3 regions of the Psychrobacillus syltrankelensis genome follow, and region 2 is predicted to be linked to each of the others. Evidence: predicted binding sites of a transcription regulator. Region 2 holds the regulator's gene; each other region holds the start of a gene.
What was found. Region 2 encodes Rex, which represses fermentation and respiration genes when NADH is low (regulators of the CRP and FNR family bind a similar motif). Its sites were predicted from a motif close to TTGTGAAATATTTCACAA; they were not measured.
Positions count from the first base shown of each region.

Region 1 (11,050 bases), 1.4 Mb from region 2:
CCATGCCCAAATGAAATTTCGGCACCCATTGCTTCAAAACCTTTTAAATGCTGATCGATTGGACGAGAGCCAATAGCACACCCGCCAGGAAGTGCCACGCGTGCAAAGCCATTTCTCGCTAAAATGGGACCCATTACCAGTATTGATGCACGCATTTTCCGCACATACTCAAATTGTGCTTCACTTGAGAGTCTTTCTTGAGAGTCAATTATAACTTCATTGTTCTCTGGATTATATTTAACTTTTGTATTTAAGCTTTTTAGTACTTCATTTATTGTCAAAACGTCTGCAAGTGTTGGCACATCTTTTATTACATTTACTCCCTTGGATGCAAGTAAAGCTGCTGCTAGTACTGGTAGTACCGCATTTTTCGCACCTTCAACTCGAACATTGCCTCTTAAAGTTTGACCGCCTTTAACAACGATTTTATCCACTTCTTTCCCTCCGCGTTCATTATCCTCATTTGCTTTTATATAAATGAAATATGTATGATGTCATTATTAGGAATTCAAAACAATATACATCATACAACGAATTTCGCGTATATACAAGCATCTAAAACACTATTTTCATCGACTATTTCGTAATTTTTCTAATGCTATAGTATACGTTATACCCTGTCTTTTCGTGTAGATAATCTTAAATTACCCTCGTAAGCCTCACATAAACATATTTGACAAAATATTTCCCAGGAAATTTGAGGAGATTCTACATGCTCATACAAACCTCTCCAATATTTGCATGAGCATATAGAATCGCTTATTGAAATAAAAACTGGAATTGATTAGACCAAGCTGTTACATTTAAGAAAAAATTAGCTACAGTCGATCCTATTGCTATACTAGCTAAGATATAAAATAACTGAGCTTGAAACACATGGTTTTTTTTGATAACTTTTTCAACCATAAGCGCTTGAAGTGCATAAAACGATATACCTATAAAAAATACATTGGCTAAAATCGCAATAATTGCCTGCTCTCCATTTAATAAACCCACTTTTATCCTCCTTCAAACCTCTAATAAACTTCTTTTTTGAATCTTCTACTGCTACGTTTTCTCTTCCCAACTTTTGGATCTTGATGTGAAGACTTTCCAGCGTTTCATCGATGTTGCTCTTAATATGATAAAAACGGACAGAACTAGTTCTGCCCGTTTGTTTTTCATATAAATCAAATTACCTTGGCTAAGAGACTAGATTTTGTATCGTGCAGACACGATTAACTCCCTTACAAAATCTGTGGCATTCACCAGAGGTCTTAAATCTTATTCATTAATTAATAACTGAATAAGATTAAATGTTACCCTCATAAACGTTGATACGATTCATCGCACGCTTCAAGGCAAGTTCAGCACGACTAAAGTCTGTTGAATCTTGCTTACTTTGAAGACGTTCTTCTGCACGTTTCATCGATTCTTTTGCACGAGCTACATCGATATTTGAAGCAATTTCGGCTGATTGTGTAAGGATAGAAACCTTTTCAGGACGAACTTCCACAAATCCTCCATTAATTGCTACGTACTCGGATTTTCCATCTTTTTTCAGTTTAACGGCACCAATAACAAGTGGCGCAACCGTTGGAATATGACCAGGTAAAATACCGATTTCACCGGATGCTGTTTTGGCGATGATCATGTCGACTTCAGAATCGTATACCGGGCCGTCGGGAGTGACAATATTGACTGTAAGTGTCTTCATATTTTTACCTCCTGGTCCGATTTATTATACTTCTACGCCCATGCTTTTCGCTTTTTCAATAACTTCTTCAATGCGTCCAACTAAACGGAAAGCATCTTCTGGAAGGTGATCAAATTTTCCTTCAAGAATTTGTTTAAATCCTTGAACTGTTTCTTTAACTGGAACATATGAACCTTTTTGACCTGTAAATTGTTCTGCAACATGGAAATTTTGAGATAGGTAGAACTGAATACGACGAGCACGGTTAACCGTTAACTTGTCATCATCGCCTAATTCATCCATACCTAAGATTGCAATGATATCTTGAAGCTCTCTGTAGCGTTGTAATGTATATTGCACTTGGCGTGCTACATCATAATGCTCTTGCCCTACGATTTCTGGTGAAAGCGCACGAGAAGAAGAAGCTAAAGGATCCACAGCTGGGTAAATACCCATCTCAGATAATTTACGCTCTAAGTTTGTTGTCGCATCTAAGTGAGCGAATGTTGTTGCTGGAGCTGGATCCGTATAGTCATCGGCTGGTACATAAATCGCTTGGATAGATGTAACTGAACCAGTGTTTGTTGACGTGATACGCTCTTGTAATTGACCCATTTCTGTAGCAAGAGTTGGTTGGTAACCAGCAGCAGAAGGCATACGACCTAAAAGTGCTGAAACCTCAGAACCTGCTTGAGTGAAACGGAAAATATTATCGATGAATAAAAGTACGTCTGCACCCTGTTCATCACGGAAATATTCAGCCATTGTAAGACCAGTTAAAGCAACACGCATACGTGCACCAGGTGGCTCATTCATTTGACCGAATACCATTGCTGTTTTCTTAATAACGCCAGAATCGCTCATCTCGTGGAATAAGTCGTTTCCTTCACGTGTACGCTCACCAACACCAGCGAATACCGAAATACCACCGTGTTCTTGCGCAATATTGTTAATAAGTTCTTGGATAAGAACCGTTTTCCCTACACCGGCACCACCGAATAGACCGATTTTACCACCTTTAATGTATGGAGCTAAAAGGTCTACTACTTTAATACCTGTTTCAAGAATTTCAACTTCTGTTGAAAGGTTTTCAAATGTTGGAGCTTGACGGTGAATTGGATCACGACGCTCACCCGCTGGAACCTCTTCTCCTAAGTCGATAACTTCGCCTAGTACGTTGAATACACGTCCTAATGTTACGTCACCAACTGGAACAGAAATTGCTGCACCAGCATCAAATACCTCTGTACCACGCTTAAGACCATCAGTTGATGCCATAGCAATAGTACGAACAGAGTCATCTCCTAAGTGTAAAGCTACTTCTAACGTTAACGTAGTAGGCGCTTCATTTGGACGTTCAATCGCTACAGTTAATGCATTATAAATAGCTGGTAATTGGCCGTTGTCAAACTTAACGTCAACAACTGGACCCATTACTTGTAGTACTTGTCCTTTGTTCACTACTGTTCCCTCCTGTCTTACTTTTCTTTCATTTACTATTCTAGAGCCGCTGCACCGCCAACAATTTCCGTAATTTCTTGTGTAATTGCCGCTTGTCGTGCTCGGTTATAAACTAATGTTAAGTTACCAATTAAGTCAGTTGCGTTGTCTGTTGCAGATTTCATCGCGGACATACGCATAGCATGTTCACTTGCTTTACCATCGAGTAATGCACCAAAAATTAGGCTTTCCGCATATTGCGGAAGTAACACTTCTAGAATCGCTTCAGCTGAAGGATCGAATTCATAAGAAGCAGTTGTGCCTGTTTCTACTGCAATATCCGTAAGTGGCAGTACCTTTTTCTCTGTTACTTCACTAGAGATGGCACTGACAAAGTGGTTATAGTACATATAAAGTTCATCATATGTACCATCTGTGAACATACCAACAGCTCTGCGCGCTATTTCTTTAATATCAGAAAAAGCAGGTTGATCTGGTAAACCTATTACTTCTCCGATTACATTAGAACCACGTTTTGCGAAGAAGTCACGTCCCATACGACCAATTGCTAAGATCACATACTCATCTTTTGAAGAATGTCGCTCCGCTATTGCATTAGATGCTGCACGGATAATATTACTATTATACGCACCAGCTAAGCCACGATCTGCAGTAATAACAAGATATGCCGTCTTTTTCACAGGACGAGAAGTTAACATTGGATGTGCTCCGTCGCTAGTTCCTGTTGCAATTGCGCCTACTACTTCTTGAATTTTAGACATGTAAGGAACGTATGCTTTCGCATTTTCCTCCGCACGATTCAATTTAGAAGCAGAAACCATTTGCATAGCTTTGGTAATTTGACTTGTTTTCTTTGTTGACGTAATTTTACTTTTAATGTCGCGTAATGATGCCACTGGTATTTCACCACCTTATCGTTTTTTTCACTTAGACAAAAGAATTATTCAGATTTAGCGAAAGTCTTTTTGAATGCAGAAATTGCATTTGTTAAGTCTTCATCTGAAGGAAGAGCTTTAGTCGTGCGAATATGATCTAAAACGTTTGTGTGGTTTGTATCTAACCAGCTATATAACTCTGCTTCAAAGCGACTGATATCTTTAACTGGGATATCATCTAAATGGCCACGTGTTAAAGCATATAAAATCATAACTTGTTTTTCTACTTTAATAGGAGAATTCAAGTCTTGTTTTAATACTTCTACAGTACGAACACCGCGGTTAAGTTTTGCTTGAGTTGCAGCGTCAAGATCTGATCCAAATTGAGAGAATGCTTCTAGTTCACGGTATGCAGCTAAGTCAAGACGTAGCGTACCCGCAACACTCTTCATTGCTTTAATTTGAGCTGATCCACCTACACGGGATACGGATAAACCAGCGTTAATCGCAGGACGTACACCAGAGAAGAATAAATCAGATTGTAAGAAAATTTGACCATCTGTAATCGAGATTACGTTTGTTGGAATGTAAGCAGAGATGTCTCCCGCTTGTGTTTCAACGAATGGTAATGCAGTGATTGAACCTGCACCTAATGTTTCATTTAACTTCGCAGCGCGCTCAAGTAGACGGCTGTGTAAGTAGAATACATCCCCTGGATATGCTTCACGACCTGGAGGACGTTTAAGTAGTAATGAAAGTTCACGGTATGCAGCAGCTTGTTTAGATAAATCATCATAAACGATTAACACATGCTTGCCTTCGAACATAAATTCTTCTGCCATTGTTACACCCGCATAAGGAGCTAAGTATAATAATGGAGCTGGTTGAGATGCAGATGCAGTAACAACGATTGTGTAGTCTAGAGCACCTTTTTTACGAAGTGTTTCAACAACATTACGAACAGTCGATTCTTTTTGACCGATTGCTACGTAAACACAAATCATATCTTGGTCTGCTTGGTTAAGAATAGTATCAATCGCAACAGTTGTTTTACCTGTTTGACGGTCACCGATGATTAACTCACGTTGTCCGCGTCCGATTGGTACAAGCGCGTCAATTGCTTTAATACCTGTTTGAAGTGGCTCATGAACCGATTTACGAGCCATAACCCCTTGTGCAGGACTTTCAATTGGACGAGATTTTGTAGTTGCGATAGGACCTAGTCCATCAACTGGTTGGCCAAGTGGATTGACTACGCGGCCAATCAATTCTTTACCAACAGGAACTTCCATAATACGGCCAGTTCGACGTACTTCATCGCCTTCTTTGATGTCTGTGTATGGTCCAAGGATAACGATACCAACGTTGTTCGTTTCCAAGTTTTGTGCCATACCTAATACACCAGTTGAGAATTCTAAAAGTTCTCCAGCCATGACGTTGTCGAGGCCATGAGCAAGGGCGATACCGTCACCAATTTTGATAACTGTACCAACATCGCTAACTTTCATCTCAGATTCATAATTCTCAATCTGCTGTTTAATCAAGACACTGATTTCTTCAGCTTTGATGCTCATGTATGTCACCTCTCTAAATTCATAATATTAACCGATCAAATTACGTTTTAAACGATCTAACTTAGTGCTTAGACTGCTATCGTAAATGCGGTTTCCGATTTGAACACGTATTCCACCAATAATAGATGGATCTACAATGTTTTCTATACGTAAAGAATGTTTTCCAACATTTTTTGCAAACACGGTTGAAATGTTCACTCGTTCTTCTTCTGTTAAATCACGAGTTGAATATACTTTCGCTTCTGCAACACCTTGTGCTTCATTGGAAAGAGTCATAAATTCATTGATAATGTTACCAACTTCGCCTAATCTTTTCTTATCAATAAGCACTAGAAGTGTATTAATCACGATTGGATTAGCATTTGTAAAAATTTGACGAATAAGCTCTTTTTTCTTGTCTAGGGAAAGCTTTGGAGAAGTGAATAGATTCTTCAATTCTTTATTACTATTCCAGACAATTTTAAGCTCACGTAAATCTTCTTCAACAGAACGAAGCTCGTTTTTTTGTTGTGCTAATTCGAATAATGCGATTGCGTAACGCTTTGCTACAGTTGAATTACTCACTTAACTTCGCCTGCCTTCGCAATCGTTGCCTCGATTAGCGCACGATTATCTTCTTCCGAAACTTCTTTTTCAAGAACTTTGGACGCTGCAAGTACTGAAAGTGAAACGACTTCTTCTCGTACCGCTGCAATCGCTCTTTCTTTTTCTGTATCAATTTCACGGATAGCAGATTCTTTCAAACGCGCAGCTTCAGAACGAGCAGTCGTAATAATTTCTTCACGAGATACTTCGCCTTGTTTCTTCGCATTTTCTACAATCGCTAATGCTTCCGTACGTGCTTCTTTTAATAAGTCACGCTGTTCTTCAAGTAAACGCGCTGATTCTTGGCGGCTATTTTCAGCAGCTTCGATTTCGCTTGCGATTAACTCTTCACGTTGAATCATAATACCCATCAGTGGACCCCATGCTACTTTCTTCAATAAGAATAAAAGTAGAACGAAGAAAAATAATGTAGCAAAGATATCCAAAGTGTTAAAATGGCTAGCGCCAAGTACAAGGTAATCAAAAGACACGATTGTTTCACTCCTTTCAAACGCTATTAAGAGATATTGCTTCTATTAAAATAAATTGTGTTCATTGTTTTCTAGTTCATAAAGAGAATGGCGGAATGCTCCGCCATTATAGACTTGTCTATGTTTATTATTTGTTTAATACGATGAATGCGATAACTGCTGCGATAATTGGAATCGCCTCAACTAATGCTACCCCGATGAACATAACTGTTTGTAAAGCTCCACGTGCTTCTGGTTGACGAGCGATACCTTCTACTGTTTTTGAAACGATTAAACCATTACCAATACCTGCACCAAGTGCGCCTAAACCGATTGCTATAGCTGCTGCTAAAAGACCAACTGAACCTACCATTGTGTAATTTCCTCCTTGGAATGTTGTTTGTTTTTATTTATTTCTGTTTAGAAATCTAAACAGTTATATTAATGGTCTGCTGACACTTTATGTGACATATAAACCATTGTTAACATAACGAAAATGAACGCTTGGATTCCGCCGATAAATAGCGAGAAACCTTGCCATGCCATTGCTGGGATAATTGCCCCAATAAAACCAAATGGCCCAGATATTGCTAATCCTGCAAGTAGTCCTAATAGAACTTCCCCTGCATAAATGTTTCCGTAAAGACGAAGACCGAGTGTCAACGTATTTGCGAACTCTTCAATAATTTTTAAAGGTAATAGGAATGGAAGCGGCTTTAAGAAGTCTTTTCCGTATTCTTTAATACCTTTCATTTTGATACCGTAATAGTGCGTTAATAGTAGAATCATTACTGCAAGTGTCATCGTTACCGTAGGATCTGCAGTTGGAGATTTCCACCAAAGCACACCATCATACGATATGGAGAATGGAAGACCTAATACGTTTGCTACTGCAATAAACATAATTAATGTTATTCCAAGCACATGAAACCGGCCACCTGTTTTCCAATCGAAGTTACTTTTAATAATGCCTTTCACGAAGTCCATAATCCACTCCATGAAGTTCTGCATACCAGTTGGTTTCAGTTTCAAGTTTCTTGTCGCAAAAAATGCGATCAAAAATACGATGAGTGTTGTAACTGCTAACATCAATATGTTTGACAAGTTACCATGCATCCCTAGAAACACAAAATCTGGATTTTTATGTTCCACGATTGTTTCACCTCTCTTTCACAATCTCATAGTTGGTGTCTTGCAAAATACAAAATCCGTTCTACGATAAGTAGAACATAGGGAATCATTAATCCAATAACAGTGCTTACTAGATGGATATACTCTGGAAGGGCTAAGGCTATTGCAACGGCTGCTACGCCAGATGCGAAGCGAAATGTCGTACCAAGACCTGCTCGTCCTTTTCCATCTGTTAACACACGATCAAATTTCTCCATTCTACGAACTAGAATCCAGAAATTATACAGACCAAATAAAGAACCTAGTGCTAAGCCCGCAAAAATTGTCGAATATGGGGTGAATCCCCAACCTAGCGCACATGCTGCGAGCAAAAAAAATATGTACTTTCTTTGCTTCGTATAGATACGTTGCATTTCCTGCATGGGTCTTTAGTCTCCTGAATCGTATTTTCGAATGGTAGTAATAATGGCAATCACACCAACCGCTAGGCCAGTAAGAAGAAATATTACTAGAAATAATGGAGTGGTTCCAAAGATACTGTCTACCCACATTCCTGTGAATATACCTATTAAAATAGAACCTACAAGCTGTGAGAGAATCGCAGAATACATTGCTATCCCTTGTAAAGGACGTCTATTTGGACGCATAAAAGAATCCTCAAGTTTTTTCTTTTATAGTAAAAACTGTGAATCTAGTAGAAAGTTGATACGACAAGTATTTCAAGCATGAAACCCCTATCATTTTATATCCTTTGTAAGCATACAATAGGGGCAATTTGATGTCAATTAGAAGTAGTGAAATTCTTCACAAATACTGACTATTTGACATTTTATCGACAAATTTAAAGTAGGAAATTACTATTTTTTTATTTAGTTCCAAACAATCGGTCCCCAGCATCTCCTAAACCAGGAACAATATAGCCATGATCATTTAGTTTTTCATCTAATGCAGCTATATAAATATCCACATCTGGATGAGCTTTTTGTAATGCCTCTACACCTTCTGGAGCTGCAATTAAACACATAAACTTAATATGTATTGCACCTCGTTTTTTAAGCGAGTTCACTGCTTCTATTGCAGAACCCCCAGTAGCAAGCATTGGATCCACTAAGATGAATTCTCTTTCAGCTACATCTGCAGGAAGTTTCACATAATATTCAACTGGTTGTAATGTTTCTGGATCACGATAAAGACCAATATGACCAACTTTTGCAGCGGGAATAAGCTTTAATATTCCATCAATCATGCCAATTCCAGCACGTAATATAGGTACGACACCTAATTTTTTACCTGCCAACACCTTGGATTTTGTTTTTTGGACTGGAGTTTCTACTTCTGTTTCTTCTAAAGGTAGATCACGTGTAATCTCAAAAGCCATTAACGTTGCAACCTCGTCTACAAGTTCCCGAAATTCCTTTGTTCCTGTGTTTACATCACGGATATATGTAAGTTTATGTTGAATTAGGGGATGATCAAATACAAATATTTTTGTCATATGGCATTTCTCCTTCTTGTTTTAGTTGCAATTCTATTAATTATAACAAAAAACACGGGTCACATACTAGCAATCCTTCGTTCTTACTATTTCGTCTATTTGCTGTCGTCATAGGTTTGTAAAAATATTGTCCTTGACTGTCTGCATTAGCTTTATTTCATACTCCTCACATGTTGCCCAATAGTCTTTTTATAAATTCATTTGAAATTTAATCTGTATTACGAAAGAAAGAATGGTATTAAATGGTGAGAAGAAGCTTTATGGTCAGAAAACTTTTTATATGGACAGAAAAAATTTTATACGGACAGAAATTCATTTATCCGATCACAAAGTTTATCTATCCGGTCAGAAATAATTTTATCTGGACAGAAAGGCAGTATAAAATGAGTATACTACTGCAGAGAAAAAGGCAGTTGGAATGTGCTCATCCCGACTGCCTTTATTACTAATCTCTTAATTATACAATGGAAAATTAGATGTTAATGCTGCAACTTTTTCTTTTGATTCTTTTAAGATTGCTTCATCTTCATGGTTTTTCAAAAGCTTTGCAATAATAGAAGCGATTTCTTTCATTTCTTCTTCTTTAAATCCACGTGATGTAACAGCTGGTGTACCAATACGAACTCCAGATGTAATAAATGGACTTGCAGTATCAAAAGGAATAGTATTTTTGTTGACAGTAATACCTACTTCGTCAAGGACATGCTCTGCTACTTTACCTGTTAAACCTAAAGCTGAAACATCCAACAGCATAACGTGATTGTCAGTACCACCAGAAACGATACGAATACCTTCTGCTGTTAAACTATCTGCTAGTACTTTAGCGTTTGCAATTACTTGTGCTTGGTAATCTTTAAAATCCGGTTGTTGTGCTTCACCAAATGCCACTGCTTTTGCAGCGATTACGTGCATTAGTGGGCCACCTTGAATTCCTGGGAAAATCGTTTTATCAATTTTCTTCGCGAATTCTTCAGTTGTTAAGATTAATCCTCCACGAGGTCCACGCAAAGTTTTATGTGTTGTCGAAGTAACGAAATGTGCATGCGGTACTGGATTTGGATGAAGACCTGCTGCGACTAGACCTGCGATATGTGCCATATCTACAAATAGGTAAGCTCCTACTTCATCTGCAATTTCACGGAATTTAGCGAAGTCAATTGTACGTGAATACGCACTTGCTCCAGCTACAATCATCTTAGGTTTATGTTCTAATGCAATTGCACGAACATTTTCATAATCGATTGTTTCTGTTTCTTTATTCACTCCATAATCAATGAAGTTATATTGGATTCCACTGAAGTTTACTGGAGAACCATGCGTTAAATGTCCACCATGTGACAAATTCATACCTAAAATTGTGTCACCAGGTTGCAAAGCAGTCATATATACTGCCATATTAGCTTGTGAACCTGAATGTGGTTGGACGTTTGCATGTTCAGCACCAAAAATTTCTTTCAAACGATCACGAGCAATGTTTTCTACTACATCTACATACTCACAACCACCATAGTAGCGTTTACCTGGGTAGCCTTCTGCATATTTATTTGTAAGTACTGAACCTTGTGCTTCCATAACTGCTTCGGATACGAAGTTCTCTGAAGCGATTAACTCAATATTTGCTTGTTGACGCTTTTTCTCCGCCAGCATAGCTTCATAAACCGCTGGATCTTGTGATAAAATTTTCTCCACTCTTAGTTCCTCCTCCAATATTATCCGTAAAATGCACGTTCTCCACCAATTAGCTTCGGACGTGTTTTCGCAATCGTAACGACTGCTTCCCCAAT
Region 1 covers NZ_CM144227.1:1,874,253-1,885,302, forward strand. Annotated here, with positions in the region: gene murA (UDP-N-acetylglucosamine 1-carboxyvinyltransferase) at 1-434, opposite strand, end outside; gene ACTSKG_RS09015 (DUF1146 family protein) at 760-996, opposite strand; gene ACTSKG_RS09020 (F0F1 ATP synthase subunit epsilon) at 1,292-1,696, opposite strand; gene atpD (F0F1 ATP synthase subunit beta) at 1,721-3,136, opposite strand; gene atpG (ATP synthase F1 subunit gamma) at 3,172-4,032, opposite strand; gene atpA (F0F1 ATP synthase subunit alpha) at 4,077-5,585, opposite strand; gene ACTSKG_RS09040 (F0F1 ATP synthase subunit delta) at 5,613-6,149, opposite strand; gene atpF (F0F1 ATP synthase subunit B) at 6,146-6,661, opposite strand; gene atpE (F0F1 ATP synthase subunit C) at 6,789-7,013, opposite strand; gene atpB (F0F1 ATP synthase subunit A) at 7,082-7,792, opposite strand; gene ACTSKG_RS09060 (ATP synthase subunit I) at 7,819-8,193, opposite strand; gene ACTSKG_RS09065 (AtpZ/AtpI family protein) at 8,200-8,418, opposite strand; gene upp (uracil phosphoribosyltransferase) at 8,637-9,266, opposite strand; gene ACTSKG_RS09075 (serine hydroxymethyltransferase) at 9,720-10,955, opposite strand; gene ACTSKG_RS09080 (TIGR01440 family protein) at 10,976-11,050, opposite strand, start outside.
Region 1: ACTSKG_RS09065 (AtpZ/AtpI family protein) is a predicted target of Rex. The motif match lies at 8,564-8,581, and genes of this name have one in related genera.

Region 2 (11,050 bases):
GTTGCAGCATTGAAACCAGTACCGATTTCTTCGCGTTTTAGGCGGTCAACAACGATAGAACCTTCTAAACCTGCGTTGTTAGCGATTTGACGTACTGGTTCTTCAAGTGCACGAAGTACAATTTTAAGACCAGTTGCTACGTCGCCTTCTTGTGTTTCTGCAACTTCTGCTACTTTGTTGTATACGTTTACTAGTGCAGTACCACCACCAGATACGATACCTTCTTCAACAGCTGCACGAGTTGCGTTAAGCGCATCTTCAATGCGAAGTTTGCGTTCTTTTAGTTCTGTTTCTGTTGCTGCTCCGACTTTCACTACAGCTACTCCACCAGCAAGTTTAGCTAGGCGTTCTTGTAGTTTTTCTTTGTCGAATTCAGAAGTTGTTTCTTCTAATTGAGAACGGATTTGAGCTACGCGACTAGCGATGCGTTCTGATTCTCCGTTACCTTCAACGATTGTTGTGTTGTCTTTTGTTACAACAACTTTAGAAGCACGTCCTAGTTGTGAAATATCTGTAGATTTTAATTCTAATCCTAAATCTTCTGTAATTACTTCAGCACCAGTTAGGATTGCGATATCTTCTAGCATTGCTTTACGTCGATCTCCGAATCCTGGAGCTTTAACAGCTACAGCATTGAAAGTTCCGCGTAATTTGTTTACAACTAGAGTAGCTAATGCTTCCCCTTCTACGTCCTCAGAGATTAGTAAAAGTGGTTTACCTTGTTGTACAACTTGCTCAAGAACTGGAAGGATTTCTTGAATGCTAGAGATTTTTTTATCTGTAATTAAGATATATGGATTATCAAGTACAGCTTCCATTTTATCTGTATTTGTTGCCATATAAGCAGATGCGTATCCGCGGTCGAATTGCATACCTTCTACTACATCAAGCTCAGTTGTAAAGCCTTTAGACTCTTCAATTGTAATAACACCGTCATTACCAACGCGTTCCATTGCTTCAGCGATTAATTCGCCAACTTCACTATCACCTGAAGAAATAGCTGCAACTTGAGCGATAGACTCTTTGCCTTCGATTTCTTTAGAGATTGCCTTAAGCTCAGTAATTGCTGCTGCAACTGCAAGGTCGATTCCTTTTCGAATTCCAACAGGGTTTGCACCAGCTGTTACGTTTTTCAATCCTTCACGAATCATAGATTGAGCTAAAACAGTAGCAGTAGTAGTACCGTCACCAGCGATATCATTTGTTTTAGAAGCAACTTCTGCAACCAATTTTGCTCCCATGTTTTCAAATGCATCTTCTAATTCGATATCTTTTGCAATAGTTACACCGTCGTTTGTAATAAGTGGTGAACCAAATTTTTTCTCAAGAACTACGTTACGTCCTTTTGGTCCAAGTGTTACTTTAACAGCATCTGCAAGTTTATCTACCCCACGTAGCATTGCACTACGAGCATCTTCACTAAACTTAATTTCTTTTGCCATGTTAACAGTTACCTCCTAGTTATTATCTCGTTTTATTTTAGTTTTATTAGCCGATTACAGCTAGAACATCGCTTTCGCGTAATATTAAATATTCGTTACTTTCGTATTTTACTTCTGTACCCGCATATTTAGAGAAGATGATACGGTCTCCTTCTTTCACGTCTAATTCAACGCGAGCGCCGTTTTCAAGTACTCGTCCAGTACCTATAGCAACAACTTTACCTTCTTGTGGTTTCTCTTTAGCAGAGTCTGGAAGTACGATGCCAGATGCTGTTTTTTCCTCAGCTTCGATTAATTCGATTACGATACGATCACCTAATGGTCTTAACAAGTGAAACTACCTCCCTAAAATAGTTGAATTTGATATTATTAGCACTCTCACTCTTTGAGTGCTAACACACTTATAATAATAATTAATCACAGAACATTTTGCAAGCGAGAAGGCTAATTTTTTCTATTTATTGTTTATTTCCTATACAATGATAGAGGAACCGCTATTTAGAGAGGAATCAAATAATATGAAACAACAAAAAACAGGCTTGTATATTTTAATTGTGTATTGCTTGATGCAACTTTCCGGAGCACTTTTTGCACCACTAATATATAAAATGCTCGAATCTAGGGACGTCAAAAATGCTGAGTTACTTGCTTCAGGTTGGTGGGTATTCATAAGCATGGGGTTAGCTACACTTATTACCCTCCTTTTAATAAGAAAAAATAACATTTTCTTGTCTCCGTTGAAGGGGCAACAGACAACACTCGGAAGAACAGTTGGATGGGGAGTTGCTGGATTTTTCCTCGTTCTATTAGGTCAAGGGCTTGCAGCTAATATCGAAATAAAACTAGGTGTTGAACCTGGCTCTGAAAATACTGCCCAATTCATCGAAATTGCACATGCAGTTCCTTTAGCAATATTTTCGATTGTCTTATTTGCGCCAATTTTAGAAGAGTTAATTTTTCGCCGCCTTATTTTTGGTTCTTTATTGCCTAAAACGAATTTCTTTGTTGCCGCAGCAGTTAGTGCAATTGTTTTTGGAATTATCCACTTCGACTTTACGCACATCCTACTATATGCGGTATCCGGGTTTATATTCGCTTTTATTTATCACAAGACAAAACGCATTATGGCATCAATGATTTCACATATGCTATTAAACGGGTTTGTTGTCCTCTTTCAGTTTTACGGCGAATCGATACAAAAATTTCTTGAAACATACTCCCAAATGCCATAAAAAATTGCGACAGCTTATTGGCTAATTTAGAAAAACGAAAGCCGACTTTAAGAGTGCTTGGTTCTTAATTCCCTAGTGCTTTGGACGAAACATTGGCTATACTATTACCATAGAAGTAAATTAAGGGGGAAGCGACTCGGTCACTTCCCCCTTAATTTCGGTGATAGATGTCAAAGCTCAGTGGCTAATTGATAAGACATAAAAAAAGCCTTCGACCAATTAGGTCAAAGGCTTTTTATAGTTATTCCATTTCTTTCTTTTGCTCCGCTAATAAATACTTACGGTATCCAATTCTCGAAATACCAACACTAATTTCATATAGAAGGAAAAACGGTATCGAAACGCATAAGTGAGACACTATATCTGGTGGAGTGATGAATGCAGCGATTACAAATAAAACAAAATATGCATATTTTCTAACCTTTACCATCATCATCGGCGTTATTATTCCAAGTCTCGTTAGAAACAATAAGACAACAGGCAACTGAAATACTATCCCAAAAGGAATAGTTATTTGAAATAGAAAGTTAAAATATTCGTTAATACCAATAACTTGTACAATACCAAGATCACTTGATAGCGATGTCATAAAGTTCATAATGTATGGAAATAATACAAAATAAGAAAATGACATACCAGCCAAAAATAGGATAAATGAATACGGAATATAGCTAAGAGTAGCCTTTCTTTCCTTTTCATGCAGTCCCGGACTCACAAATGACCATAATTGATACGAAAGCACTGGAGATGTAATTATTAAAGCAACTATAATAATGACTTTTAAATAAATCATTATTGGATCGGTAACTTGAAATGCATTTAATGTTAAGTCTTTTGTCTGCACACTATTTTGTAAAAAATGAATAAGCGGCTTTGCTAGAAAAAAACTTCCAGCTACTGCAAGAACAAAAACTAAAACAGACACCCAAAGACGTTGTCGAAACTCTTCAATATGCTCAATAATAGTTAAGTCTCTTTGATTCATTGGACATACATCCTAACTTACTTGTCTTCTATGTTTTTTGTTTCTACCTTTTTTACTTCGTCTTCCTCGTCATCAGCAAGACCTTTAGTTGCATTTTTAAACTCTCTTAAAGTTGTACCCATTGCTTTACCAAGCTCTGGTAACTTTTTTGGACCAAACAATAGTAATGCTACGATACCAATGAAAATTATACTTACTGGACCTGCACCCATGTAAGGCACCTCCTCTTATAATATAAGCTTATATTACATCAAAATCAGTCTTATGGCTATTTCTTAACCCGTGAAATATATGTGACATTTTTCAAGTCATTCTGAATGTTTGTTACGTATGAGATAAATAAGTGTTTGCACTTCGACAGATAGATCAATCGTATGTACTCGAATCTTGTCTGGAACACTTAGTCTAACAGGAGTAAAGTTTAGAATACCTGTTATTTCTGTTTTTGCTAATCTATCAGCTACCTCTTGTGCTGAGCGACTCGGAACAGTGCATATAACTAATTCAATGCCATATTCTAGAAGCTTTTCTTCCATTTCACTAGGATTATAAACTGGAATATCACTTTTCATCATCCCTTCAACGGGAGCTTTTGTATCGAAGGCAACGACAATTTTTGTATTATGGTTCTTTTGAAAATTATATTTAAGAAAAGCCGTCCCTAAACTACCTACTCCAATTAGTGCAACATTTGCCGCTTCATCTTGATCGAGTGTTTTACGAAAAAACTCCAATAAGTTAGCAACATCATATCCGTAACCTTTTTTGCCTAGAGCACCAAAATGTGAAAAATCTCTTCGGATCGTAGCGGAATCTATTTTCATCGCATCACTTAATTCTTGAGATGAGACTCTTTTATGCCCAGCATTATGAAAACTCTGTAAAAATCTATAATATAAAGGAAGCCTCTTTGTGGTTGCTTGAGGTATTTTTGGTATTTCAGGTTTCATAAAAACACTCCTATTTCATTGTTTAGAAATGCGCAAAAAGCTCATGTCAGATGTTCATCTATCAAAGAATCGATTTTGACCTCAACAGGCAAACGCCCCTCTGCCAATAGCATGGGCAGGAGCACAGGTACTGGAGTCTGAACAGTTACACGGTAGAACAGTTACTTTCTCAATCTGCATTCGAATCGATTTTAACGAACTAAACATTCACCTCATTATAAAGCTATAGCGTTGCAACGACAAGACCTATCTATTACACTTAAGATAGAATTGAGGTGCGAATCATCGTGATTGTTTTACAAGTAAATCAAGTAACTAAATCCTTCAACGGTGAAGATATATTAACAAACGTAAAATTAGAAGTTCAAGACAGAGATCGGGTCGCTCTCGTCGGCAGAAACGGCGCTGGAAAATCTACTTTACTTAAAATAATTGCTGGAGAAATGTCCCATGATTCCGGCGATATTATTATGCCCAAAAACATTCGATTAGGATATCTTGAACAGCATGCAGGACTCGAATCAAAGCTCTCCATTTGGGAGGAAATGAAGTCTATATTTAGTCATCTTATTGATTCTGAAAAAGAGCTTCGTTCCTTAGAATCGCAAATGGCTGATCCTTCCGTATACGAGGATACAGAAGCTTATGCTCGAGTAGCAGCAACATACGACGAACTCCAACTCGCTTTTAATGAAGCGGGTGGTTATCGATTTGAATCAGACATCCGCTCTATTCTACACGGCATGCAATTCTTCCCAGAAGATTACGATAAACCTGTACAAGCACTATCTGGAGGTCAAAAGACGAGGCTTGCACTTGCAAAAATGCTGCTTAGTAAACCAGACTTGCTTATTTTGGATGAGCCTACAAACCATTTAGATATAGCGACACTAAACTTCCTTGAAAACTACTTAAAAAATTACAGTGGAGCAATTCTTATTGTTTCCCATGACCGATACTTTTTAGATCAAGTAGTGAACTTCGTATATGAAGTTTCTCGCCATAACGTTACAAGATACGTTGGAAATTACAGCAGCTACTTAGATCAAAAAGCTAAGAATTACGAGCGAGAAAAAAAATTGTATGAAAGACAGCAAGAGGAAAAAGCGAAACTAGAAGACTTCGTCAACAAGAACTTAGCTCGAGCTTCTACAACGAAAATGGCTCAGTCAAGGAGAAAAGTAATCGAAAAAACGGAGTGGATGGATTCACCAGATGGAGATGAAAAATCAGCTAATTTCGGATTTACGATTGATCGCCCAAGCGGAAACGATGTCCTTCGTTTGGAAGAAGTTTCTGTCGGATATCCAAGCAAAACTGTTTCCTCTAATATATCTTTTTCTGTATATAAACAAGATCGTATTGCACTTGTTGGTCCAAACGGAGTCGGTAAATCTACCTTACTTAAAACCATTATGAAGAAGCTTGATAATGCAGATGGTAAAATTCAATACGGTACAAACGTCCAGTTTGGATATTACGATCAAGAACAAGCGGCACTCACTGGCAATAAAACAGTTCTTCAAGAACTTTGGGATGAATGGCCAATGATGAACGAAAGAGATGTCCGAACAGTATTAGGACGCTTCCTATTTAGCGGGGACGATGTCCAAAAAACAGTTTCTACGTTATCTGGTGGAGAAAAAGCGCGACTTGCCCTTGCAAAGTTAATGCTATTAAAAGCAAACACATTAGTACTTGACGAGCCTACCAACCACTTAGACTTAGATAGTAAGGAAGTTCTTGAAAATGCATTGCTAGAGTTTCCAGGAACAATCCTCTTCGTATCTCATGACCGTTATTTTATAAACAGAATTGCAACAAAGGTTATAGAATTATCTAATGACAACGCTGCCCTTTTCTTGGGTGATTACGACTACTACTTAGAAAAGAAAGAAGAATTAGAAGAAATTGCGCTAGAAAATGCAACTAATGTGGAAAAAGCAATAGTTGTGAAGACAAGTACTTCTACTATTGATAAAGAAGCAAAGAAAAAAGAGCGCCAACTTCGACGTCAATCAGAGGAGCTAGAAAGTCAGATTCCAGTTGTCGATTTAGAAGTTGCTTCTATCGAAGAGAAACTTTGCGATCCAGAAATTTTTCAAGATCATGAAGCAGTCCAAAAATTGCAATTGGAGTTGGACAGTTTGAAAGCAAAACAAGATGAGTTGTCCAATGAATGGTTGGATCTACAAGAGCAATTGGAGGAAATAGCTCCAAATTAAAGGGATGCCCACGATGGGTGTCTCTTTTTTTAGTTAGGAGGGTCTCGGGAGTGTACGAATTGGTCTCGGCTAATGACAGATTGGTCGCACTTTTGGCAGAATTGGTCTCGTCTTTGAGTAAACTGGTCTCATTCAACACAATCGGCCTCGAAGTCCATTTAGCAGCGTTCTATATCGGAATGCATACATGCCATAAATAAGTCGAACAAAATAGTTAACGACTTGTCGTTTTTTGCCCATATATGTTGGTCAACCCTCTTTTTTCGATCAAACTTTTTCCACAAATTTATTCACATAAAAAAACTAGTAATATCAATATATCAACAGGTTTATCCACATTGTCCACAGAATGAAAAGTTTCTTTTCCACAATTACGTAATTAAAAGAGATACTATATATTGAAAATACGATACTTATACACAAGTTATCCACAGAATGTGCATAAGTACGAATGTTCTCTATTGACAAGCAGAATATTTCCTGTTAAAAAATCCTCTTTTCTTGTCGAAGAAAAGAGGATTTCGTTTACCAATTATGAAGTTCCATCCCTGGTCGACCATTCATCGACAAATCTCCTGTTTTTTTAGCAGAAAACATAGAGTTTCCTGCTGCCGCAATCATCGCTGCATTATCTGTGCACAATGAGATTGGTGGAACATAAAATGGAATGTTTTCTTTTGCAAATGTTTCTTCGAGTGCACGGCGAAGTCCTTTATTTGCAGCAACTCCACCTGCTGCAATTACTTGCTTTACATTGAACTCACGTGCTGCTCTTAGCGTTTTTGCAGTTAACACTTCCACGACACTTTGTTGGAAGCCTGCTGCTAGATGATTTGGATTTATATCTTCTCCGCGTTGCTCCGCATTATGTTGATAATTAATAACAGCTGATTTCAACCCACTGAAACTAAAATCATAGGACCCTTCTTCGAGCCAAGCTCTTGGAAAAGGTACTGCCCCATCACTTTCATTTGCCAATCGATCGATATGAGGACCACCTGGATATGGAAGATTCAGTACGCGAGCAACTTTATCGTATGCTTCCCCAGCTGCATCATCTCTCGTTTCTCCGATTAATTCAAACTGACCGTCTTCTTTCATTAATACAAGTTCGGTATGACCTCCGGAAACTACTAGGGCAAGTAGAGGAAATTCCATTGGCTGCACAAGAGCATTGGCATAAATATGACCGGCAATATGATGCACTCCAACAAGTGGTAAGCCGTTTGCGAAGGCAAATGCTTTTGCTGCATTTATTCCTATTAAAAGCGCTCCTACTAGACCCGGCCCTTCTGTAACCGCTACTGCATCTAAATCGTTTGGTGTCATATTAGCCTGCTTCAAGGCTTCTTCGATGACAATTGTAATTTGCTCTACATGATGCCTAGAAGCAATTTCTGGAACGACTCCTCCAAAACGCTTATGGCTTTCAATTTGAGAAGCCACCACATTTGAAATGATTTCGTGACCATTTTTTACAATGGATGCTGCTGTTTCGTCACAGCTCGTTTCGATGCCTAAAATATATTGATCTTTTGTCATTTAAATTCCACCCACATTACAAGAGCATCCTCTTGCGTATCTGTATAATAATTTTTTCGTATGCCACCGTCTTGGAATCCTAATTTATAATATAGATTCTTCGCAATGTCATTCGTTACTCTTACTTCCAATGTCATAAGCACCACATTTTGTTCTAGCACTACACGAATTGCTTCACGCATTAAACCTTCCCCAATTTTCTGTCCTCGCATACGTTCCGCAACTGCTACATTTGTTATATGACTTTCATCCATTACTAGCCACATGCCGCAGTAGCCGATAATCTCCTTCGTTTCTGTTTCTGCCACAATATAATACGAATACAAATTAGTCGTCATTTCATGCTCAAATGCTTCTCTCGTCCAAGGAGTGGCAAAGGCTTCTTCTTCAATTAGGAGGACTGAATCGATATCCTCAATTGTCATTTTTCTATAAGTAAAAGTATGATTAGTTTCCATTTTTCTTCTGCTCTTTCATCCAGTTCGCTTCTGCTTCTGTCACACGTAAATACTCCGGGACAACCCCATGGACTTCAGTTGGTTTTTGCTTTTTCGCGAGTTCAATTAATACCGCGGCACTTGGCAAATCGAATGCTGCATTTGTACGTTGCACTTTGTCTCCAAGCACTTCTTTTATTTGTTCCCAGTGAATCGAAACATCCATTCCGACAAATAAAACCGGTTGTCCCATTTCTCCCACTGTTTCGAGTAGTTCTACTAGCGACATATGTGCTTCCTTCACCACTTCGCCGTTCGTATAAATGCCCGCAAACACATTGCCGCGCCTTGCATCCATAATCGCGCAAACAACACCAGGGAAATACGGTGCATTTCCGGCTAACACTTGTAAACTGGAAACTGAAAATATTGGGATATTCAATGTCCATGCAAGCGTCTTACCTATTGTTACTCCGATTCGCACACCAGTATAAGATCCAGGTCCTTTTGCAACCGCAATCGCATCAATTTCTCCAGGCTTAATGTTTGCTTTTTTCAATAATTCTTCGATTGCAGGCATTGTTCCAATGGAATGGGTAATCTTAAGAGATGATTTATACTCTGCAAGTACTTGATCATCTTTCAAGACAGCTACTGCAAGCGGAGTATGTGATGTATCTATTCCTAACCAAATCATTCAAAAAGCTCCTCGCATAATTGTTCATATCGTTTACCAAAAGGCTCAAACGTAAACTGCCGTTTATCCCCTTCCAAGCGTAGTATTTGGATCGCCAAACGCTCTGGCGGTAAATCTTCTTTTATTAAATGGGCCCACTCGATAATACTTACAGCATCACCATAAAACAGCTCGTCCCAACCTAAATCCTCATCACTATCTGCCAAACGATATACGTCTAAGTGATTTAAAGGTAATCTTCCTTCATATTGCTTTAATATAGTAAACGTAGGGCTATTAACGTTTCGCGTAATACCCAAACCTTTTGCCACACTTTTCGTAAAGGTTGTTTTACCAGCTCCTAAATCTCCTTCTAGTGTAAGCACATCATTTGGCTCAAGAAGTGTAGCTAGTTGCTTTGCAAGAGCTTCTGTTTCCTGCTCCGAATTTATAATCCGTTCATACATCATCGGTTGCTATCCTTTCAAGTACAATTCTATTTGCTTCTATTATAAAGAAATACGTGGAGGAATGTAAGTATGCAGTCTTTAAGACAAAAAAAGACTAATAATAGAGAGTATGAGCTCCCTTTATCAGTCTCGTTAGAGGATTATAGAACTTTTAAATCCAAAGAGAGAATAATCCCTCTGTTACACCTAAGTTATACATATAATAAATACCGAAAACCAAGCTAACCCCACCTGCAAACAGTGCTAACACTCTATTTACATTATATTTTTTAGAACTAAATACAAATGGAATACCAAGTATAGTTGTAAAAAACAACATTCCTAAAATAGTTCCAATACCAAAAACTAAAATATACACTGCAGCTTCCCAAAAGGTATCTACAATTGTCATCGTCAGTAATACCATTGCTGCACTTCCTGCTAATCCATGAACTAAACCAATAGCAGTTGACTTTAAGTAAGACATTTTGTTACCTTTTTGTTCATTTTGCAGATGGTCCTGTAGCTTTTTTTTGCGGAAATTAATAATGTTCGTGACTCCTAAGTAAACTAGCATAATTCCAACTACAAATTCAAGAGACATAGACATTTTATCGGAAATTTCATTTTTCATTGCAATTAAAATTAGCCCTACAATGAATAATGTTGCAGTATGTCCAATGCCCCAAAAAACCCCTGCTAATGTAGATTGCCATAACTTTTTACTTTTACTTGCAATGGTTGATACAGCAATCACATGATCTGGCTCAATGGCATGTTTAATACCAAGTAAAAAACCTATCGATAATATTGAAAATAATGTTATATCCATTCTCAAACCCCTTTATCAATTTATATATATTACTATCAGTATTTCCTTAAAAATAAAGCCTTTTTAGCAAACCATTCTTGCCGAATGAAAGATGTGCATACCCCTAATATTTCTTCAATTTGTTGTGTAGAGGATGCAAGAATTCGAAGTGAAAATCCCGGTACAGATAACATGGACATGCCGATTTTACATTCCTTCATATGAGGTTCCAATTCTTCATACATTTGATTTAGAAACTGTTGCGTACAATGATTGCTGACAACAATCATTGAACCTAAAT
Region 2 covers NZ_CM144227.1:3,230,176-3,241,225, reverse strand. Annotated here, with positions in the region: gene groL (chaperonin GroEL) at 1-1,442, opposite strand, end outside; gene groES (co-chaperone GroES) at 1,489-1,773, opposite strand; gene ACTSKG_RS15910 (lysostaphin resistance A-like protein) at 1,961-2,674, shown strand; gene tatC (twin-arginine translocase subunit TatC) at 2,916-3,659, opposite strand; gene ACTSKG_RS15900 (twin-arginine translocase TatA/TatE family subunit) at 3,677-3,871, opposite strand; gene ACTSKG_RS15895 (redox-sensing transcriptional repressor Rex) at 3,968-4,609, opposite strand; gene ACTSKG_RS15890 (ABC-F family ATP-binding cassette domain-containing protein) at 4,897-6,834, shown strand; gene tsaD (tRNA (adenosine(37)-N6)-threonylcarbamoyltransferase complex transferase subunit TsaD) at 7,360-8,376, opposite strand; gene rimI (ribosomal protein S18-alanine N-acetyltransferase) at 8,373-8,834, opposite strand; gene tsaB (tRNA (adenosine(37)-N6)-threonylcarbamoyltransferase complex dimerization subunit type 1 TsaB) at 8,824-9,510, opposite strand; gene tsaE (tRNA (adenosine(37)-N6)-threonylcarbamoyltransferase complex ATPase subunit type 1 TsaE) at 9,507-9,959, opposite strand; gene ACTSKG_RS15865 (urease accessory protein UreH domain-containing protein) at 10,111-10,770, opposite strand; gene ACTSKG_RS15860 (urease accessory protein UreD) at 10,806-11,050, opposite strand, start outside.

Region 3 (11,050 bases), 1.6 Mb from region 2:
GCAAATTATGATCAAGACCTTCAAATTATTGGTTCTGATATTGATCATAAAATGATTCAAGTTGCGGAAAAGAATGCATTTGAATCCGGCTTTGCAGATATTATTAAATTTAAACAAATGCAAGCAACTGACTTCTCTACAACATTAACTGATGGTGTCATGATTGGTAATCCTCCATATGGCGAACGAATTGGAGAAGTCGAAGAAATCGAGAAATTAATCAGTGACTTAGGATATATAATGGAAAAATATCCTTCTTGGTCCATTTACATGTTGTCATCAATGGAAAACTTCGAACAGTTATATGGAAAAAGAGCAACAAAAAAACGAAAACTCTTTAATGGATTTATACGGACAGATTTTTATCAATTCTGGGGTAAACGATCTTAATAGAAGATTATTTAAAAATGATGGGGACAAAAGTCTCAGTCTGACGGAAGGGAATATCTCCTTTCCGTTCTTATTTTATTTTGGAGGAGTTAATATATGAAAAAAGCGTTACCTTTTCAATTATCAAAAGACCGTTCTTTCTTCGAATCATTAGGTGATTGGATGGGAGATGTATTGTACGATGAGTTACCAGAGAAAGGTTTTGAATGCCGTGATGAACAAATTTTTATGGCATATCAAATAGAAAAAGCGTTGAAAGAAAAAAACGTTTTGTTTGCGGAAGCAGGTGTAGGGACTGGGAAAACAATTGCCTATTTATTACCAGCAATTTCATACGCTCGTTATACTGGAAAACCTGCGTTGATAGCTTGTGCAGACGAGACATTGATTGAACAATTGGTAAAAGAAGCAGGAGATATATTCAAAATACAGAATTACTTAGATATTAAAATTGACGTTCGTTTGGCAAAATCTAGAAATCAGTATTTATGTTTGAAGCGATTAGAAGATGCCCAAAAAGATATAGAAAATGAATATTTCTTAGAGGAAATAGAGGACCTAATTCCTGATTTTGTCTATGGACATTCTTCGCTTCAGCAAATATATCCATATGGGGAACGTAGTCAATTTCCTCGTGTAAGTGATGAAGATTGGCAAAAAGTTAATTATCATCCTACACAACAATGCATGGTTTGTGACATGAGAAATCGCTGTGGGCAAACAATTCATCGACAAAATTACCGAGAGTCCTCAGATTTAATCATTTGTTCTCATGAGTTTCTAATGGAACATATTTGGACGAAAGAATCGAGAATTAGAGAAGGACAGCTACCATTACTTCCAGAAGTCTCGATGACAGTATTAGATGAAGGCCATCTATTGGAATTTGCAGCACAAAAGGCTCTTACGTATGAAGTTCAAAGTGAAACACTTGTACGTCTATTGGAAAGAATTATGGTGGATGGTATAAGAGAAAAAACATTATATTTAATGGAGCAATTACAAGAAACACATGATGAGATTTTTGGCTTAATCAGAAAAAATAGTATATCTCAAGATAGTGAGCGCATGACAATAGAAAAATCCGATCTACTTATTCAAACATGTAAAAAAGCCATAAAGATCACTGATGACTTATTAGAAGAGTTTGTTTTCGAATCTGAACTATTCACTATTCCTGAATATGAACTTCGAATGGTAGAAGAATTTTTAGAGCAATATTCTTTTTCTTTACGCTTATTCACGGAAAAAGGGGATGGTGTTGAATGGCTTGAAATAATTGATGGACATGAGACGCTAATCATTATGCCGCGTTTAGTTACTGATATATTAGATGAAAAACTATTCTCATCTAAAATGCCAATTATATTTTCTTCTGCTACATTATCTATACAAAAGGATTTTACGTATATTGCAGACTCATTAGGAGTTGATAAATATCAATCGTTTTCAGTAGCATCGCCTTTTGACTATGAGGAAGTAATGAAAATCTATGTAAACAAAATGGAGCAAGAAAAGAAAATAGCACATGTTCATAAACTGTTAGAAGATAAACAACAGACTCTGATTTTATTTAAATCAAAAGCAGCTATGGACCAATTCCGATTTTCAAACTTATCTACAATGGATATCGTATTTGAAGGAGATCGAGAGCTTTCCACAATTGTGAAAGAGTTTCAAAATGGAGACTTTGCAACTCTTTGTTCCTATCATTTATGGGAAGGTTTAGATTTACCAGAGAAAGCTTTAACGAGAGTCATTATATTTGATTTACCGTTCCCGCCTGTTGACCCATTATTTGATGCAAAGCGTAAGTTTTCAAATAATCCATATGAGGAGGTAGATTTACCTTTCATGCTTTTAAGACTTCAACAAGGAATAGGAAGGCTTATTAGAACTTCAAATGATTATGGAGAAATCCATATATTGCTTAATGACGAAGAGGCTGTAACAGAAAATCGTTTTGTGAATATTTTGCCTACATCTATTCAGAGCTAATAAACATATGGTAAGCTTAAAATAGAGGGAAAAAGGGGGAAATAATTTTGACGATTGAGCAGCAGTTTCTAGACTTTGTAAAAAAGATTGGTGCATACAATGAAGCATTAGGGGTTTTATACTGGGATATGCGCACTGGGGCACCGAAAAAGGGCATAGATCAACGTTCTGAAGTAGTAGGTGTACTTGCAACAGATGTTTTTAATCTATCTACATCAGATGAATTAAAACAATTATTAGATGAGCTAGAACCTACGATTGATTCCGGAAATACTGTAACTAAACGTGTATTTGAAGAAGTAAAAAAAGAATATGAATTAAGTAAAAAAATACCAGCTGATGAATATAAAAAGTTTGTAATTCTTCAGTCTAAGTCCGAATCTGTTTGGGAAGAAGCTAAATCCAAAAATGATTGGAATATGTTCCAACCTTATTTAACAGAAATAGTTGATACGTTAAAGAAATTCGTTGAATATTGGGGAGTTAAGGATGGTAATCCGTACAATGTCCTTTTAGATCAATATGAACCAGGTATGACAACGGAAGTTTTGGATACAGTATTTGGTGACTTAAGAAACCGTATTGTTCCTTTATTGAAGAAAATTTCGGATTCACCAAACCAACCAAAAACAGATTTCTTATTTAAACATTTTGATAAAAAGCAACAAGAAGCATTCAGTCTAGATATACTAAAACAATTAGGTTATGATTTCGATGCTGGTAGACTAGATGAAACAGTTCATCCTTTTGCTACTGGTTTAAATCGTGGAGACGTTCGAATTACAACAAAATATGATGAATCAGATTTCCGTTCTGCTGTATTTGGAACAATTCATGAGTGTGGTCACGCACTTTACGAACAAAATGTTGGAGAAGAGTTAACTGGAACTCCTTTATCCGGTGGCGCTTCTATGGGAATTCATGAATCTCAATCACTGTTTTACGAGAATTTTGTAGGACGCAATCCGAAGTTTTGGGAACAAAACTATGAGAAATTACAAAGTTATTCTCCTGAGCAATTTGGAAACGTTTCAATGGAAGACTTTTTACGAGCGATTAATGAGGTGAAGCCTTCATTAATTCGAATAGAAGCAGACGAGTTAACTTATGCATTACATATTATGATTCGTTATGAAATCGAAAAGGGTTTATTCAATGGAGATTTCAAAGTAGAAGAATTACCAGAAATATGGAATAATAAGTATGAGGAATATCTTGGTGTTCGACCAGAGACTAATGCAGAAGGAATTCTACAAGATGTTCACTGGGCAGGGGCAAGTTTTGGTTATTTCCCATCTTATGCTTTAGGATATATGTACGCGTCTCAGTTAAAAGCGGCAATGTTAAAAGAAATTCCAAACTTTGATGAGCTATTTGAAAATGGAGATTTATCTCCAATAAAAAATTGGCTTACACAAAATGTTCATCAATATGGAGCTGTGAAAAAACCACTTGAAATATTAAAAGATGCAACAGGGGAAGGGCTAAACGGCAATTACCTTGCTGATTATTTAGAAGAAAAATATTCGAAAATATATCAATTATAAAATATATAAAGAGAACTGAGCCTTTAAAGCCTAGTTCTCACAGACTGAAGTCAAACTCGATAATACTGAGTTTGACTTCAATTTTTTTCAGAACATTTTTATGCAATGAACAGGTTGATTTCCGCTGCAGGCGGACACTTACCTCTAGTCAATAGTAATTTCTATAAAAAGCAAATTAAAGAAAGTAATCCATTCAACGAGTTGTTGCTTTCCCTTCCTGCGCTCGCTTTCTGCGGGCATGGTCATAAGATTACCGAAAAGAGAATTATGAAATTTAATCCCTAAAAATGGAAAAGTAGGGGAGGAATTTAACCACGCTCTACTTTTTAATTTCCTTCGATAGTAAGGACGAGATGCTTTTCTTTTACCAGAACTTATATCCAATAGATCCCGGAGGTGCATTTTGAATAATATCAATAACAGGAACTGTATAGGCAAACAATATTAATACAATACAAACAGTCAGCCAAATTTTCCAGTTTTCAAGTGCCATCGGAGTTTTTTCTGCATGCTCAGAGACTTCGCCTACAGGAAACTCTGTTTCACCTTTTGGGGCAAACCATAATATGTTTGCAATAATATAAAGAACTAAAACGATACCGATAAAAAGAATTGTTCCCCCAACAGCCTGCGCAATCTGATAAGGAATCCATTCCGCTGCTTGAGTAGAATCACCGTAAGTAGAAAAAGTAGATCGACGTGGGGCTCCAAGTAATCCAACGATATGCATGGAACCCGACATGATTGACATCCCAACTGTCCATACAATAGCTTGAATTATAGCAAGTCGATTCATTTGTTTTGTTAAAATTCTTCCTGTAAGGTGAGGGATTAGCCAATAGGATGCTCCGAAAAAAGTTAAAACAACTGTAGTTGCCACTGTCAAATGAAAATGACCTGTTACCCAAATCGTATTATGAATTAATTGGTTCATTTGATGAGAAGCATTTATAATACCTCCTGCACCGGCAGGTACAAATGCAACCATTCCGATAAAAGGAACTACAAATCGTGCATCTCCACAAGGTAATTGTTTTACCCATCCAAATAAACCTTTCCCACCTAATGCACGTCCACGAGTTTCAAAAGTTGCAAACATCGAGAAAGCAGTTAAAAGGGAAGGAATAACCACCATTAAGGTCAAGACCACCTGCAAAAATTTCCAAAAAGAACTGATTCCAGGTTCAACTAATTGATGATGAAATCCTACTGGAATTGAAAACAAAAGGAACAAAATAAATGATAATCTAGCAAGAGAATCGGAGAAAATTTTTCCTCCAATTATTTTTGGAATAACTACATACCAAACCATATATGCTGGTAATAGCCAAAAATAAACAAGGGGATGCCCAAAATACCAAAATAAAGTACGTGACAGTAATACATCTACTTTATCAACCCATCCTAAAGACCAAGGAATTAGCTGGAATAAAACCTCAACAGCCACACCTAAAGAACAAATAATCCACATTGTTAAGTTCACAATAACCATAAAAGTAAGAAGGGGACTCGGTTGTCCTGGATTAGCCTTACGCCATTCTGTGTATTTTAGAATTTGTCCCAATCCACCTATCCATGAACCAACAATAACAAGTGCTAAACCAACATAGAATATCCAGTGGGCTTGTAATGGTGCATAAAATGTATATAATACAGTTGCTTTATTAAGCAACACCATTGTTGAAGCTGAAGCGGTTCCAATCGTCATAGTCCAAAAGCCAATCCAGCCTAATAAACGTTGCTTGTCTGTTAATGTTCCAGAAGTTCTGCTTACTGCAGCAATTTGAAAACCAAAAATAAAATATGTTGTTAAAATGAGGCCAAGTAAAACACCATGTACAGTTAAAATTTGATAATAATTAATTCCCCAAGGGAGCGTAAGTTGACCGGAACGGACTAATGTTTGTAAAAGACCACAAAGACCTCCAATTGCTAATGCTATAAATGAAACATATATATGAGCGAGTGCTAATTTCCCATCTCTTTTATCTACTTTTACAAGATCTTTTGTTCTTTCTGAAATTTTTGTCATTTTACTCTACCACCTTTAACATGGAAGTCATGGACGCATGCCCAAGTCCACAATATTCGTTACATAATATTAAGTATTCACCAGCTTTATTGACTGTTGTTACATATTCAGATACATAGCCTGGCTCAAGCGTCATGTTAATATTTGTTCCGGCTACCTCAAAGCCATGCACTACATCTTTTGTAGTTGCAATAAACTTAACTTTTGAGCCTAAAGGAATATCAATCTCTGGAGGATTATAGTAAAATGCCGAAGCAACAAAAACTACCTCATAATCCCAGTCCTTTCCTTCTACTTTATGGACACCAGGGTTATTGAATGGGCCAATTTCGTCTACTCTTACAGGATCAACATATACTTTTGCACTTGGCGGGTGAGAACCATAATGAAATGCACTAAAACCAACCACAACTAAAAATAATACAAGTGAGCTAACACCAAATATTAACCACCATTTTTCATACTTATGAATATGCATCATTTTAAACCTCCGATTTAATCTTGAACTTCTCTAAACCCTTAAATATTTTCAGAAGCGGATAGAATCACCTCTAAAGTGTTATCAATTTTAAACTCGTAACTCATAGAAGTAGGTAACTTCCATTGATTGGAGTTAAAATCGATCAATAAACAAGTTAAATGCCAAGAACCAAGTAACTAAAATGAATGCACCTAAAACTCCTACAGAATACAATGTACCTTTTAAATCCGGCTCTTTTTCGTGCTTTTTCGACATATACTAACACCTCCTGGGAAAGAGTTCCTGTGTAATTAATATTAAATAGAAATAGAGTGAGATGATGTGATAAATGTCACAATTGAAGGGGATAATGTGAACTAAATGTGAAGAAAGGAGAAGCCTAAAATAATTTTCAATTAAAAAAAGACTTTCTCTAAGTAGAAAGTCCGTGAAAATAATTATTCATCAATAGTTAAGATAATCATTAAATCACCAATGTCAGATATTTCGACAGGTAGCTTAAAAGCATGCTGAAAGCCAAATAATTTGGTAGTTCCAACTATTACCGTAGGAGGGGTAATGTCGATTTCAACATCATTTCCCGCAACGGAAGTACATAAATTACCTGCAATCATATTTCCTAACTCACCTGTAAACGATTCTAGCATTTCACCTTCTAGTGGCATGCCAAACATAGTAGCACCAATAGATGAGAAGCAATTGGCAGTTGAATCTATAATTATTCGTCCTTTAACATCCCCAATTATCCCTATAAGAACAGCCATCTCTTTTTGCTCAAATGGTTGTACCATTAAAGAAGGGGATTTTATTTCCATCGTAAGAGGGATAACAGATTTTAATGATTGTATTGTTCCATTTAGTATAGTTTGTATGTGTTTTGACTCACTCATTCTTTCCCTCCATCTAGTAAAGATGGCTTAATTTTATCATAAAAGTAATCCCAAATGAATACTTTATGTAGAAAATGTCGAAATACTGTGCTATTATTTAAATGAGAATGAATTTCAAGTTCAATTGAAGGGGCGATTTGTATGATTCTTTTATTAATTGCATCAACAATCTTATTATATAGTGGGGTTACAGCTTATGTTTTACGCTCAACAACGCCGCATGCAAAATAACAGTATTAATATTGATGACTTCGTTTGTTCTTCTTTAGAAAGACAAATGGAGTCATTTTTTTATGAATAAAACTACCATTGCTCTCAACAAGATGACGACGGACAAACATTTGCTACAAGATTCCCGAGAAAATGGATCGTGAAGTGACGTAGCCACTTCACGATCCAAAACTCCGCTGTAATAGTGTTACCAATGTTTCATCCAAAGTACTCTGGTAATGGTGAAGGCAATCTGCACCTAAAGGGCGCTTGCGCTTTTCATAAAGATTAAGATTAAGATTAAGTATATGAAATATCGTGTTCATTGTGTTGTGTTTTTAGTTTCACAGAATTTTTAATGCTAATTTGTGCCATCTCACATAAAGTTAACTCTTTACATAGAGAAATGGTTGCTCTCACAATAAAATTGGTTGCTTTCTTCAAGGCGTTTGTTGCTTTCAATGTAGAATCTGTAGCTTTCATCTATATTTAGTCGCTCTATGACAGTTTTTAACTTTTTAGTGGAGCCATGTAAACTTAATAATATCAGTAATCCTGTGTAATTGGAGAAAAATAGGCAGCATCCATTGATTAAGAAGCGCTGAGCGGAAGAAATTGTATCTTCGTCCGCTTTTAAACGTATTGGAAAGGATTTATTCTCTCATTATCCAAACCTAATGCACCTTGTCTCTACATATTTCAAGGGCGACGGACAAACATAAGCCACAAGATTACCGAAAAAGGAGGATCTGGAAGTGACATAGTCACTTCCAGATCCTCCATAAAAATATTAGTTAATAATGTAGCTTTGTTTCATCCAAAGCACTTAGGAAATAGTAAAGACCAGTTGCGTTTTTCTTATACATATATACTTATTGGCAAGCTCGTCGCAAAAATCTAATGAACGCTTTTGTGTTCATTAGATTTTTGCTATGATATACATACATTGTCGAATTATAAAGGAGATTTACTTTTAAATGATTAATATGGATGAGCTACATTATATAAAAGAGCAAAATGCGTTACTTGCTACGTTGTTCCAACATGATAAAGATGAAGAACGATATGCAAAAGCAAAACTATTTGCTGATAAACTCGAAAAAGGCACGTTTACAATTGCATTTGCAGGGCATTTCTCAGCTGGTAAATCTAGTATGATTAATGCATTAGTAGATGAACACTTACTTCCGACAAGTCCGATTCCTACTTCCGCAAATATTGTGACTGTACAAAAGAGTGTTGAAAATTATGCGCTTGTTCATTTTATTGACAGAGCACCAGTAAAATTTTCGGGTGATTATGATATTCAATTGGTAAAAAAATACTCAAAAGACGGAAGTAAAGTTTCTCAAATCGAAATTGGTTATTCAGGGTCTCGTTTGCCTGAAGGGATAACAGTTATGGATACTCCAGGAGTGGATTCAACAGATGATGCCCATCGAATATCTACGGAGTCAGCACTTCATCTTGCCGATATTGTTTTTTATGTGATGGATTATAATCATGTACAGTCTGAGCTAAATTTTCAATTTACAAAGCAGTTACTTCATTACAACGAAAATGTGTATCTAATAGTGAACCAAGTTGATAAACACCGAGAAGAAGAATTATCGTTTGATGCATTTAAACAGTCAGTTGCGAGTGCATTTAAAGCTTGGGCGGTCGAACCAAAAGATATTTTCTATACTTCCTTAAAAGATAAAAACTTTTTACATAATGATTTTTCAAAAGTGCAACAAATTGTCCAACATTCGATTCAGAATAAGGAGCATTATTTTCTTACTTCTGCAAAAGCCACTCTTGAGAAGTTAAAGGATGAACATATGCAGTTTCTAAAAGATGAAAAAGAAATTTGTTTAGAAACATTTGAAGATCAGTTAACAGAAGATGAATGGACTAATAAAGAAGAGATAAAAGAACAATTAAAAATATCTCAAAAGCAAGTAGAGCTTCAAGATCTAAGTCTTTGGAAAAAAACTTTTGAAGAAAAACGGAAAGATATATTAGAAAATGCCTCTATAATGCCATATGAAATGCGAGACTCCCTTAAATTATTCGCTGAAAGCATGCAGGGTTCCTTTAAAGTAGGATTTTTAGGAAGCAAAAAGAAAACAGAAGAAGAAAGACTAAGGAGGCTTGAAGAAGCAAGACAATTACTTGAAAAGGTAATATTAACGAATATAACAGTTCATCTGAAACAATTGATGAAAGGCATGTTGAAGGATGTTTCACTTTTAACAACTGAACGGACGAATGAAATAGATGAGAGAGTATTTGGAATCTCTTCCTCGTTAGTTAGTGAGCCGTTACATGATGGAGCTAGTACAACTGGTGATGCAATTCTACATTATGCAAATCGTGTTCAAGATGCGGTTACACGTTTTTTTATTCGAGAAACAGACAGCTGGAAAGATCAAACAATGCGTTTTATGCATGAACATCCGATAGAAGAAACAGAAAAGATTGCTCAAAAAACACAAATTTTAAATGAAAAGATGTTGGCAATTCAAACGGTAGAAGAGATAGACATAAAACTTCATTCATTCGAACTAGCGATAAAAACGCCGGATTTAGCTCTAAGAAAAGAAAGAGATCAATTAATTGTTGAATGGGAAGAAGAAAGACAAAATTTCCGAAACTCCATTACAGAATACGATCCATCTATAGAGGTTAAGGAAAAAAGTATAGAGAAAACACCATCCTCTATGGAAAAGCCTGAAGAAGATATACTACTTTCACCTGCGGCTGTATTAAAACGAGCAAATAAAATTGCGGAAGCATTAGAAGAACTTCAAGCTTTCAAAGAAGCAGCCAATGTGATTAAACGAAAGGCAAAGCGAGTAGAAAAGCAACAATTTACGATTGCTCTATTCGGGGCATTTAGCGCAGGTAAATCTAGTTTTTCAAATGCATTAATGGGTGCAAATGTTTTACCAGTTTCACCTAACCCAACAACTGCTGCTATTAACAAAATTCATCCTATTTCCGAAAAACATCCGCATAATACTGCAGATGTTACTTTCAAATCGAAGGATCAATTATTAGAAGATGTATCATTTGCCTATAGCCAACTAGGGATTACCGTTATGTCCTTAGAAGAGGCTTTTGATCAAGCGAGCATGGTATTGAACGAAACTGTAACAGCGGAAGTGCATAAATCTTTTATTACAGCGTTTCATAAGGGGTATCCAACTTTCCAAAATCAGCTAGGAAAAGTCCTTCGAGTTTCTGGTGAAGAGTTTGGGATGTTTGTTGCAGAAGAATCTCGAAGTTGTTTTGTCGACTTTATTGATTTTTATTATGATTGTGAACTGACGAGACTTGGCGTTACTTTAGTGGATACACCAGGGGCAGATTCTATTAATGCTCGACATACTGGTGTTGCTTTTGACTATATTCGAAATGCTGATGCTGTATTGTTTGTGACGTATTTCAATCATGCATTCGCGAAAGCAGACCGAGAGTTTCTAATACAACTTGGCCGTGTAAAAGATGCCTTTGA
Region 3 covers NZ_CM144227.1:900,243-911,292, reverse strand. Annotated here, with positions in the region: gene ACTSKG_RS04705 (THUMP domain-containing class I SAM-dependent RNA methyltransferase) at 1-390, shown strand, start outside; gene ACTSKG_RS04700 (ATP-dependent DNA helicase) at 487-2,388, shown strand; gene ACTSKG_RS04695 (carboxypeptidase M32) at 2,436-3,935, shown strand; gene ACTSKG_RS04690 (b(o/a)3-type cytochrome-c oxidase subunit 1) at 4,300-5,967, opposite strand; gene ACTSKG_RS04685 (cupredoxin domain-containing protein) at 5,969-6,445, opposite strand; gene ACTSKG_RS04680 (cytochrome c oxidase subunit 2A) at 6,581-6,703, opposite strand; gene ACTSKG_RS04675 (chemotaxis protein CheX) at 6,886-7,338, opposite strand; gene ACTSKG_RS04670 (dynamin family protein) at 8,526-11,050, shown strand, end outside.
Region 3: ACTSKG_RS04680 (cytochrome c oxidase subunit 2A) is a predicted target of Rex. The motif match lies at 6,768-6,785, and genes of this name have one in related genera.